DNA from 3 places in the Mesorhizobium sp. CCNWLY176 genome. Region 3 is predicted to be linked to each of the others. Evidence: predicted binding sites of a transcription regulator. Region 3 holds the regulator's gene; each other region holds the start of a gene.
The links. Region 3 encodes PhoB, which activates phosphate uptake and scavenging genes when phosphate is short. Its sites were predicted from a motif close to TGTCATNNANCTGTCAT; they were not measured.

Region 1: WBQ96_RS12290 (DUF1045 domain-containing protein) is a predicted target of PhoB. The motif match lies at 2,736-2,752, and genes of this name have one in related genera.
Region 2: WBQ96_RS10840 (esterase-like activity of phytase family protein) is a predicted target of PhoB. The motif match lies at 1,642-1,658, and genes of this name have one in related genera.

The regions. Positions count from the first base shown of each region.
Region 1 covers NZ_JBBBDZ010000006.1:113,361-117,463, forward strand. The annotation lists gene WBQ96_RS12280 (ABC transporter permease) at 1-1,012, opposite strand, end outside; gene WBQ96_RS12285 (ABC transporter substrate-binding protein) at 1,326-2,546, opposite strand; gene WBQ96_RS12290 (DUF1045 domain-containing protein) at 2,793-3,500, shown strand; gene WBQ96_RS12295 (alpha-D-ribose 1-methylphosphonate 5-triphosphate diphosphatase) at 3,502-4,103, shown strand, end outside.
Region 2 covers NZ_JBBBDZ010000005.1:232,284-236,386, forward strand. The annotation lists gene WBQ96_RS10830 (dienelactone hydrolase family protein) at 1-735, opposite strand, end outside; gene WBQ96_RS10835 (DUF1013 domain-containing protein) at 797-1,498, opposite strand; gene WBQ96_RS10840 (esterase-like activity of phytase family protein) at 1,730-3,931, shown strand; gene WBQ96_RS10845 (NAD(P)H-dependent oxidoreductase) at 4,010-4,103, opposite strand, start outside.
Region 3 covers NZ_JBBBDZ010000005.1:354,743-358,845, reverse strand. The annotation lists gene WBQ96_RS11525 (ROK family protein) at 31-1,272, shown strand; gene phoB (phosphate regulon transcriptional regulator PhoB) at 1,276-1,965, opposite strand; gene phoU (phosphate signaling complex protein PhoU) at 2,088-2,795, opposite strand; gene pstB (phosphate ABC transporter ATP-binding protein PstB) at 2,829-3,653, opposite strand; gene pstA (phosphate ABC transporter permease PstA) at 3,668-4,103, opposite strand, start outside.

The sequences.
Region 1 (4,103 bases), on a different contig from region 3:
TGTCGGGCAGCGCATTGGGGAACTGCCACAGCCCGGCGAAGGACCATAGGGCCAGCGTGGCCAGCCCTGCGACGATCGCCAGCGCCGAGACAACCAATGCCGCCAAGGCCGTTCGCGCCAGCCATCTGTCGCGCCGGCAGCGCAGGCCGCAATCGCGCAGATGATCGCGCATGGCCGTGCCGATATGTTCGAGGCCTATCCAGATGATGATGGCCAGTGCCGTGATGCAGAGTTGCAGCAGCGCGCCGGCAGACGCAAAGAACCGCATCGACAGTTCCGGGTCGCTCATCCAGCCGACCAGCCGCACGGCCAGCGGCGCCGGCGTCGTCGGCCCTAAGATTGCCGCGACATCGACCACCGAGGAGGAAAAGGCGATGACCGCGAAGACGGCAAGCCTGATCTGGCGGTAGAGCGGCGGCCAGACGCCGTGGATGAACCCGGCAATGCGGCCATAGCCGAGCGAAGCCGACAGCGCCCGCGTGCGGGCAAGGTCGATCTGCGGCAATGCCGCCAGCGCGATCAGGAGGAGAAAGGGTATTTCCTTGACGATAAGCCCTGCCATCATCGACAGGCCTATCGGATCGTTGACGATGAGCAGATCGGGCGGACGCTGCCAGCCGGTCAGGCCGGGCGAGATCAGCCGCGATATCATGCCGGACGGCGCGATCAGGAAGGCGAAGCCGAACGCCGCTGCCGCATGCGGCACCGACAGCAGCGGCGAGATGAGATGCTGGATGCGCGCGAATGCTTTCGTGCCGGCCCAGCCGGCGATGAACAGCGCGACGATGCCGAGCGAAACGGCGGCTGTGACAAGCCCGGCGGCAAGGCTGACCAGCGCCGACATCATGATGCCGGGGCGGGCAAGCAGTTCCGCAAAATGGTCAAGCGTGAATGCGGTTCCGCCGAGTGCCGGCAGATAGCCGAAGGCCGGCAGCAGCGTGCCGAGCAGGCCGGCGAGGATGGGGCCGGTGAGCAGGATAACCGCAAGCGGCGGGCCTAGGCGGGGGAGCATGGGACAGGTTCAGGTGATGGTATTTTGCTCTGCTTCGCGGGACTACCGCAGTCTGGAATGCGAATGGTTTCGCCTTGAACGCGACCCCCTCTCCGTCTCGGCTTCGCCGAGCCACCTCTCCCCCGCTTCGCAGGGGCGAGGAACCCAAGTCCTGAAATGTTGCGGCCTCGCAGAACCCAGGTTCCTCGCCCCCATGAAATGGGGGAGAGGTGGCGCGCGAAGCGCGACGGAGAGGGGGCGATCGCGTGAACATCACCGAAGAGGGCAGCGTCATTCCTGCAAATCGCAGTCACCACCAACCTTATCCCTTCCCTCAATTCGCCGCGCCGTAGCGCTTCTTCCATTCCAGTTCCAGCCGCTCCATCCAGCTCGGATGCGGCTCGTCTATGGCAGGTCCCAGTTCATCCGGCTTCAGCGTCGCGACACCGAGATCGAGCGCGTCGAAGCGGGCCTTGTCTTCCGCATCGAGCTTCGACACGGCAAGCACAGTCGGATCGCCCCAGACCTTCGGGTCCTGCTTGCGCGCCTGCGCTTCCGGCGAGATCAGGAAATCGGCCAGCACCAGCGCGCCGGCCTTGGCGGCAGCGTTGTAAGGGATGGCGACGAAATGGGTGTTGGCGAGCGTGCCGGCCGGGAAGGTGAAGGACCGCACGGTGCCGGGCAGCTCGCCATTGGCGATGGCGCCGGAGGCTTCCGAGGGGTTGAAGGCGAAGATGATGTCGACCTCGCCATCGGCGAGAAGCTGCTTCATCGCCGGATAGTTCTGCGGAAAGGCCTTGCCGCCGCGCCACAGCAGCGGATTGAGCTCGTCGAGATAGGCAAACAGCGGCTTCGTCACGTCTTCGAAAGAGGCATCATCCACCGGCTTCTGCAGCACCGAGCGGTCGGCAACGAGTTCGGACAATATCTGCTTGAGGAAGGACGAGCCGATGAAGTCCGGCGGCTGCGGATAGGAGAAACGGCCGGGGTTTTTCCTGACCCATTCCAGCAGCTCCTTCGCCGATTTCGGCAGGCTTGCGGCATCGGTCCTGGCAGAATCGTAAAAGAACACCAGCTTGGCCATACCCCACGGGCTCTCCAGCCCCTCGACGGGAATGGTGAAATCGGTACGGATGGTCGGCTTGTCGTCGGCGTCGACATATTTCCAGTTGGGCAGCTTTTCGACCCAGCCCGGCGACATCAAAAGGTCCTGCCGCTTCATCGACGAAAAGTTCTCGCCATTGATCCAAATGAGATCGACCGTGCCGGTGTCGTTGCGGCCGGCGGCCTTTTCGGCCACCACCTTGGCCACTGCATTGGCGGTATCGTCGAGCTTCACATGCACCAGCTTGACGCCGTAGCGCTTCTCAACCTCGCTGCCGGCCCATTCGAGATAGGCGTTGATGTTTTCCGCCCCGCCCCAGGCGTTGAAATAGACCGTTTCGCCGCGGGCTTGCCTGAGCACATCATCCCACTTCGCCGGATCGGGATCCTGCGCGAAAACCTGAAAGGTCATGGCCGCGAGCGCGACCGCAGCAAGCAAAAATCTTTTCATGGGCACCCCATCCTCCCCGGTCTTTTCGTCGCCGCGATTGAGCATTCTTGGCCAAACCGGGTCAATGCACGCTCGCCCGGCCAACGGTCACTTCGCTGTGACAGACGGTGCCGCCATAGCACCAGCGAACCGCCGCTTCTGGCTGATGACGCAAAGAAACTTGTCTGATACTACCGACAAATCGAAAAGCTTCGTCAATCCGTCATGCAAATCGCCTATGGCAGCGAGGCTGACCAGGACCATACGATGCGCTACGCCATTTACTTCACCCCCGGACCCGACGACGCGCTGACCCGCATCGCTGCCAATTGGCTCGGCCGCAACCCGTTTACGGGTGCTGCCAGCACTGCGCCGGCAACGTCGCTGCTAACGCCGACGGAAGTCGCCTTCCACACCGCAGCCGCCCGCCGCTACGGTTTTCATGCAACGCTGAAGGCGCCGTTCCGGCTCGCCGAGGGCGAGAGCGAAGCCTCGCTCGACAAGGCACTGGCCACTTACGCGGCAACCACCGAGCCAGTCCTGATCCCGCGTCTGGTGCTGGGCCAGATCGACCGTTTCTTCGCGCTCGTCCCGGGCGAAGTATCGCCCGAACTCAACCGCTTCGCCGGCGATGTGGTCGAAAAATTCGATCGCTTCCGCGCGCCTTTGACCGACGCCGAGATCGAGCGCCGCAACCCCGACGCGCTGAGCCAGACGGAGTTTCGCAACCTCTGCCAATGGGGCTACCCCTACGTGTTCGACACGTTCCGCTTCCACATGACGCTGACGGGCCGCGTCAGCGCCGAAGAAAGCCCAAAATTGCGTGCCACCATCGAAGAATTGTTCGGCAACGCTGTTGCCGAACCCTTTGCCATAGACGGGCTGGCCCTGTTCGTCGAACGCGAACCCGGCGCACCCTTCATGGTGCATTCGTATCACGCGCTTGGCCGCAGGCGCGAAAGAAAGACTGCTTGAGATGACCACCGAAACGACACTGACAAATGCCCGCATCGTGCTTGCCGACGAGATCGTCGACGGCTCGATCCTGATCCGTGACGGCAAGATCGCCGACATTTCCGCCAGCGCCGGTAAGACCGGCGACGACATGCAGGGCGACTACATCATTCCGGGGCTGGTGGAACTCCACACCGACCATCTCGAGGGCCACTACGCGCCACGCCCGAAAGTGCGCTGGAACCCGATCGCCTCCGTGCTTGCCCATGACGCGCAGGTCGCCACCGCCGGCATCACCACCGTGTTCGACGCGCTGCGCGTCGGCATGGACACAGATTCCGACATCACCGCCGCCGACATGCGCAAGCTCGCCGACGCCATCGAAGACAGCGTCGTCAACGACCGGCTGCGCGCCGACCACTTCATTCATCTGCGCTGCGAGGTTTCGGCGCCCGATTGCCGCGAGGCCTTCGCGCTTTTCGATGGCGACGAGCGGGTGAAAATGGCCTCGCTGATGGATCATGCGCCGGGCCAGCGCCAGTTCGCCAGCTTCGACGCCTATGCCGTCTACTACATGGGCAAGCTGAAGATGTCGGAAGAGCAGTTCCGCGCCTATTGCCAGAA
Region 2 (4,103 bases), 120 kb from region 3:
ATGGCCCGGTCGAATGAAGAAATCGTGCCGGGCGCCGTCGTAGATGTCGAGGATGGCGGTGCCGCCGAGGGCGGCGGCTGTTCTTTGCAGGCTACGTCCGGTCGACAGCGGAAACACCTGATCGGCGCTCCCCCATATCAACAGGAGCGGCGGGATCGACCGCACCTGGCCTGCATGGCTTTCGGGAAAACCGCCATCGACCAGCACAAGGGCGCTTACGCCGGAAGCATTTGCGGCACTCGCTGCGGCAACATTCGCGCCAAGCGATATGCCGAGCAGTCCTACTCTATCGCCGTATAGCGGCTCTCTTTTCAACGTCGCCACGACCGCCCGAACCGATGCGGTCCAATGAGGAAGGCGTTTGTCATAATATCGTTTGCGCGCCGATGCGCTTCCGGCCCGCTCGATCGCGTCGATGTCCTCCGGCGTGAGATAGTGCAAGAGAAAGACATCCATCCCAGCCGCCTGGAACTTGTGCGCGATCTCGCCATAGGCAGGCGCCGCCAATCCCCGGCTTCCGCTGAGCATGATTATGGCAGGCCGCGTCGATCCGCCGGCTGCGCCATATTTTTCGACAAGGACATTGCCTGCCGGCGTCGGGATTTTCGTTTTCTGAGGCGGCGTTTCGGCTGCAAAGGCGGTGACGCATGCCAGCATCAGCCATGCGAGGAGAAGTGGCCCTCGCAAAAAACGGAACAGTGCTGCGCTCATGCGGTCGGTATCCGGTCCTGTCATGAAAAAGGCCCCGCTTGCGGGGCCTTTGAATCCATCGATTGCGGGCTGATATGCCTTGCAATCAGGGACGGTCGTCTTCGTCCTCGTCGGGGGTCTTGGACTTCAGCGCCGAGAGCTTGGCGAAGACGGCGTTGGCGTCGAGTTCCTTGTCCTCGTCGGCAACCGCTTCGATCTTCGGCTCCAGCCTTTCGGTCATGGAAGCCGGCAGCAGCGTGTCGCCGGACGGGGCGGCAGCCGGGCGGCCGCTGGAGGCGCGCTGCACTTCGATGTCGAGGTCGATCTGCGAGCACAGGCCCAGCGTCACCGGGTCCATCGGCTGCAGGCTGGCGGAGTTCCAGTGCTTGCGCTCGCGGATCTGCTCGATGGTCGCCTTGGTCGTGCCGACGAGGCGCGAAACCTGTGCGTCCTTCAGCTCGGGGTGGTTGCGCACCAGCCACAGAATGGCGTTGGGGCGATCCTGGCGCTTGGACAGCGGCGTGTAGCGCGGGCCCTTGCGCTTGCTCTCGGGCACCCGCACCTTCGGCTCGGAAAGCTTCAGGCGATGGTTGCCGTCCTTCTCGCCGCGCGCGATTTCCTCGCGGGTGAGCTGGCCGGTCATGATCGGGTCCATGCCCTTGATGCCCTGCGCGGACTCGCCGTCGGCGATCGCCTTCACTTCCAGCGGGTGCAGGCCGCAGAACTGGGCGATCTGCTCGAAGGAAAGCGCTGTATTGTCGACCAGCCAGACTGCGGTCGCCTTGGGCATCAGAAGCGTGTTGGCCATCAGATAATATCCTCTCGTTCGCCCGCGTCCCTTGTGCGCGGGCGGTGGTTCAGACCACCGGAATTGGGAAATTCGAGGCGTATATAACCTTGTTCGCGGCTGGGAGCAAGAAAACTTCGCAGCAGGCTTCGATGACCTGTCGTTGTCATCGAACTGTCACCCGTCCGTCATCGCGCTGAAATATCGATCGCCCAAAGCAGCATGGAAACCATCAACCAGGAGAGGTCCATGATGCCCCGTCACTCCCGCCTTTTGATACTCACGGCGGCACTTGCCGCTTCGGTCTCGTTGCCGGCCCATGCCGACAGTTTCTTCAACAGGGTTGCCTCCTTCCCGGTCGCCTCGAACCTGCCCGCCGACATCGAGCAGAAGACGCCGACCTCGTCCGAAATCATCAAGGCGAGCGAAGACGGCAAGACGCTGGTCTATTCCGACAGCCCGCTCGGCGCGGTCGGTTTCATCGACATTTCCGACGCCAGGGCACCCAAGGCCGGCGGCATCGTCAAGATCGAGGGTGAGCCGACTTCCGTCGTCTTCGCCGGCACGAAAGTCCTGGCCGGCGTCAACACGTCGGAGAGCAAGGCCAAGCCATCGGGCAACCTCACCGTCATCGACGCCGCCACCAGGAAGATCGAAGCCACCTGCGATCTCGGCGGCCAGCCCGATTCCGTCGCCGTCAGCAAGGACGGCAAGTTCGCGGCCATCGCCATCGAAAACGAACGCGACGAAGAGCTGAACGACGGCGAGCTGCCGCAGCTCCCGGCCGGCTTCCTGAAGATCGTCTCGCTGAAGGATGGCACGCCCGACTGCGCCACCATCAAGACCGTCGACATGACCGGCCTGTCGGAAATCGCACCGGAAGACCCGGAGCCGGAATTCGTCGACTTCAACGACGCCAATGAAATCGCCGTCACGCTGCAGGAAAACAACCACATCGCCATCGTCGATGCCGAAACCGGCAAGGTCACGGCGCATTTCTCCGCCGGCACGGTCGATCTCGAAGGCGTCGACACCAAGAACGACGGCGCGCTGAACTTCACCGGCAGTATGAAGGGCGTGGCTCGCGAGCCCGACGCGATCAAGTGGCTCGACAACGACCGCTTCGTCATCGCCAATGAAGGCGACTACAAGGGCGGTTCGCGCTCCTTCACCATCTTCGACAAGACCGGCAAGGTGCTCTACGAATCCGGCCCGTCGCTCGAAATGAAGATCGCCGCTGCCGGCCATTACCCGGAAAAGCGCAACAAGAAGGGCGTCGAGCTGGAAGGCGCTGAAGTCGCCAGGTTCGGCGACACGCAGTACATCTTCATCGCCAGTGAGCGCGCTTCGATGATCGCCGTCTACAAGGACACCGGCACCGAGCCGGAATTCGTCCAGCTCCTGCCCTCGGGCATCGGTCCGGAAGGTCTGGTCGCGATCCCCTCGCGCAACCTGCTCGTCACCGCCAACGAGACCGATCTGGTCGAGGACGGCGGCGTGCGCTCGCATGTCATGGTCTATGAGATGGGCGAAGGCGCAGCCGCCTATCCGATGATCGTTTCCAGCACCGCCGAAGACGGCAAGCCGATCGGCTGGGGCGCGCTCTCCGGCCTCGCCGCCGATCCCAAGGAGGCCGGCAAGCTCTATGCCGTGTCAGACTCGGTCTACCGCTCGCAGCCGTCGATCTTCACCATCGATGCCACCAAGACGCCGGCCGTGATCACCAGCAAGCTGGTCGTCACTCGCGACGGCGCGCCGGCCCAGAAGCTCGACATCGAAGGTATCGCGTCGGACGGCGATGACGGTTTCTGGCTGGCCTCGGAAGGCGATGCCGCCAAGCTGACGGCAAACGCGATCTACAAGGTCAACGCCAAGGGCGAGATCAAGCAGGAGATCCCGCTGCCGGCCGAACTCCTCGGCAAGGACGGCCGCTTCGGCTATGAAGGCATCACCACCATCGGCGAGGGCGACGACCTGACACTGGTCATGGCCGTGCAGCGTGAATGGGCCGACGATCCGAAAGACCAGGTCAAGCTGCTCGCCTACAAGCCAAAGGCCAAGGAATGGTCGGGCGTGCGCTACCCGCTCGAAAAGACCGAAAAGGGCTGGGTAGGCCTGTCGGAAATCACCGCCCATGACGGCAAGCTCTACATCATCGAGCGCGACAACCTGATCGGCGCGGAAGCCAGGCTGAAGAGCGTCCAGTCCATTTCGCTCGACGCCTTCAAGCCGGCCAAGCTCGACGGCGAGCTGCCGCTGGTCGAAAAGACGCTGGTGCGCGACCTCGTGCCCGACCTGAAGGCCGCCACCAACGGCTATGTCGTCGACAAGGTCGAAGGTTTTGCCATCGACGCCAATGGCGACGCCTATGTCGTCACCGACAATGACGGCGTCGACGACTCCTCGGGCGAAACCCTGTTCCTGCGCCTGGGCAATATCGCGGCGATCAACTGATTGCGGAAACTTAGCCGGCAACGAAACGGCCGCGGCGAAAGCTGCGGCCGTTTTTGTTGGATACGGCAGGCCACGCGCTCATGCTACGTTGGCCATTAGGCGTTGCCCTGATGCATCGAAGAGATTGCGGCCAATGGCGCGGGCCGTGTCCAGATGAGAACTCATATCCTGC
Region 3 (4,103 bases):
TGAACAGGCTCCCGGGAGGAATACGAAAACATGTCGGTCGCGATCCGTCACGACGATCTGCGCAAGCGCAACCGCGCCATGGTCATTGCCGCCGTGCGCCAGGCGCAACAGCCGTCGCGTACCGAGATCGCCGGTTCGACCGGGCTCAGCCACTCGACCATCTCCGCAATCTCGTCGGACCTTATCGCCGAGGGGATTCTGCTGGAAGCCAAGGGGCCGGAAGCGTCGTCACAAAAGCGCGGGCGGCCACAGGTGGCGCTGGAACTGAATCCCGATGCCGCCGAAATCGTCACCGTCGTCCTTTCCCTGAACTTCCTTTCGGTCGCGATCGTCGACTATTCCGGCAAGGTCGTGTCCGAAGAAGAACGCAGGCTCGAAACGCTGACCATGTCGCGCGACGGCTTGATCGGCGAATGCGTGGCCATGGTGCGCCGGCAGATCGCGCTGCGTAAATCGGCCGGCCGGCGGGTGATGCGCATCGGCATGGCCGTGCAGGGCATCACCGATTCCACGTCCCGCGCGATGCTGTGGACGCCGATCACAGCGCATACCCACATCGCTTTCGCCGACATCATCGAGGAAGCAACCGGCATTCCCGTGACCGTCGAGAACGACTGCAACATGATTGCGGTGGCGCTGAGATGGCGCAAGCCCGAGCGCTACCACAATGACTTCATCGCCGTGCTGCTTTCGCACGGCATCGGCATGGGCATGGTGCTGAAGGGCGAGCTCTTCACCGGCACGCAATCCTCCGGTGGCGAGTTCGGCCATATGATCCATCGGCCCGATGGCGCGCTCTGCCGCTGCGGCCGGCGCGGCTGCGTCGAAGCCTATGCCGGCAACTATGCCATCTGGCGCAAGGCAAAACAGGCAAGCGAAGACGATGCGCCGCTCGCCGACATCAGCGATGGCGACATGCGCATGCTGGCAGATAGCGCACGCGCGAGCGACGGCCCCGAGCGCGAAGCGTTCCGCAAGGCTGGCGAAGCGATCGGCTTCGGCCTTGGCAGCCTGTTCGCGCTGATCGATCCCGCTCCGGTCGCCGTCGTCGGCATTGGCGCCACCGCTTTCGACCTGATCGAGCCGGCGCTGCGCGAAGCGATCGACAGGACCGCCGGCGGCCAGCACAACAAGGCGATCTCCTTCGACACCGAGCCGAACGAGCTTCCGCTTATCCGCGAAGGCTGCACCATGCAGGCGCTGACCTTCGTCGATCAGGAAATTTTTGCACCGGGCGCAAGCCCGGCAGCAGCGGGCAGGAACGTAGCCTGAAAATCAGTCCTCGCGGATCGCGTAGCCAGAGCCGCGGATGGTGCGGATGACGTCGGGCATTCGGCCTGTATTGACGGCCTTGCGCAGCCGGCCGACATGCACGTCCACGGTGCGCTCGTCGATATAGATCGTCTCGCCCCAGACATTGTCGAGAAGCTGGCTGCGCGAGAAGACGCGGCCGGGATGGCGCATCATGAATTCGAGCAGGCGGAATTCCGTCGGCCCGAGCTTGATCTCGCTCTTCTTGCGATAGACGCGGTGCGCCTCGCGGTCGAGCACGATATCGCCGACCTTGAGCACGCTGGAAAGCACTTCCGGCTTGGCGCGGCGCAGCAGTGCGCGCACCCGCGCCATGAATTCCGGCGTCGAGAACGGCTTGACCAGATAGTCGTCGGCGCCGGTGGAAAGGCCACGCACGCGGTCGCTTTCCTCGCCACGCGCCGTCAGCATGATGATCGGCAGGCGTTCGGTTTCGGGACGCATTCTCAGCCGGCGGCAAAGTTCGATGCCGGAAACCGCCGGCAGCATCCAGTCGAGCACCAGAAGATCGGGCACGTTTTCCTGAAGCCTGATTTCGGCCTCGTCGCCGCGCGGCACGATCTCGACCTGATAGCCTTCCGATTCGAGATTATAGCGAAGCAGCACGCCCAGCGGCTCTTCGTCTTCCACCACCATGACTTTGGGTGCGATCATCAATTTGCCGTCCTGTTAACGCGATCCGGTTCGAGCCCCCTCGCCTTTCGCATGGTGTCCGGCGGGTTTCGCACCGCCGGTGGAGCAAGCTTACCCTTTTAAATCTCCGCTATCGACACGCCTCAGGCGGCGGGTGCGGTCATCGACGTCTCGTCCTGCTTCGGCCGATTGAGCGGAAGCTGCTTTCCGGTCATCACATAATAGGCGTTTTCGGCAATGTTGGTGACATGGTCGCCGATGCGCTCCAGATTCTTGGCGCAGAACAGAAGGTGCGTGCAAGCGGTAATGTTGCGCGGGTCTTCCATCATGTAGGTCAGGAGCTCGCGGAACACGGCGGTGTATTTGACGTCGATCTTCTCGTCAGCGGCGCGCAGCGCCTGCAGTTCGTCAGGCCGGCGCGACACATAGTGGTCGACCACTTCCCGAACCTGATCCAGCACCATGCCCGACATCGCCTCGATCGAATGGGCAAGGTCGCGCGGCGTGGCGCTCTGGCCGACTGCGCTGACGCGCTTGGCGATGTTCTTGGCGAGATCGCCGATCCGCTCCAGATCACCGGCCATGCGGATGGCGCCGACAACCGCGCGCAGGTCCTGCGCCATCGGCTGGCGCTTGGCGATCAACGTGATCGCGCGCTCGTCCAGCTCGCGCTGGCGCGCATCCATGATGGCGTCGTCAGAAACGACGCGCTGGCCGAGCGCATTGTCGGACTGAACCAGCGCCTGGATCGAAGCGCTGACCATCGCGCCGGCCAGGTCGCCCATGTCCCGGATGAGACGGTCGATATGTCCCAGATCTTCATCGAAAGAGGTGACGGTATGTTCGCCCATGATGCTGTCCTTGCAATCCGCGTCGTGTTCGCGTCAGCCGAAGCGGCCGGTGATGTAGTCCTGGGTTCGCTTGTCGTCGGGGTTGGTGAACATCTTGTCGGTCGCACCCTCCTCGACGAGATAGCCGAGATGGAACATCGCCGTGCGCTGCGAAACGCGCGCTGCCTGCTGCATCGAGTGAGTGACGATGACGATCGTGTAGTTCTGGCGCAGTTCGTCGATCAGTTCCTCGACCCTTGCGGTGGCGATCGGATCAAGCGCAGAGCACGGCTCGTCCATCAGGATCACCTCGGGCGACACCGCGATGGCGCGCGCGATGCACAGGCGCTGCTGCTGGCCGCCGGAAAGCCCGGTGCCGGGTTCGAGCAGGCGGTCCTTGACCTCGTTGAACAGGCCGGCCTTCTTCAGGCTGGTCTCGACGACATGATCCATATCGGACTTCTTCTTGGCCAGCCCATGGATGCGCGGCCCGTAGGCGACGTTCTCGTAGATCGACTTCGGGAACGGGTTCGGCTTCTGGAAGACCATGCCGACGCGGGCGCGCAGTTCGACCACGTCGATGTTCTTGTCGTAGATGTCTTCATTGTCGAGCGTGATCTTGCCGGTCACCCGCGCGCTGTCGATCGTGTCGTTCATGCGGTTGAGGCAGCGCAGGAAGGTCGACTTGCCGCAGCCCGAAGGGCCGATCAGCGCCGTCACCTGGTTTTCGCGCACGTCGAGATCGACATCGAACAGCGCCTGCTTCTCGCCGTAAAACACGCCGACCTTGTTGCCGCGCATCTTGATGATTTCGTTGGGTGTGCCGCTCATTTTATCGCTCACTGCGCTTTCGAGTGCTTTCTCGGTCATGATGTTCATAACATGGTCCTTTTCTACCAGCGCCGTTCGAAGCGGCGGCGCAGCACGATCGCGGTGATGTTCATCGCCATCAGGAAGATGAGCAGGATAATGATGGCGCCCGACATGCGCTCGACGAAGGCGCGCTCGGCCTCGTTTGCCCACATATAGATCTGCACCGGCAAGGCCGTCGCCGGCTCAAAGGGCGTTGTCGGATAATTGGCAACGAAGGCGACCATGCCGATCAAGAGCAGTGGTGCCGTCTCGCCCAGTGCACGCGCCAGGCCTATGATGGTGCCGGTCAGGATGCCGGGGGCAGCCAGCGGCAATATGTGCTGGAACACCATCTGCATCTTGGATGCCCCGAGACCCAACGCTGCCGAACGGATCGACGGCGGCACGGCGGCAAGGGCTGCGCGGGTGGCGATGATGATCGTCGGAAGCGTCATCAGGGTCAGAACGAGACCGCCG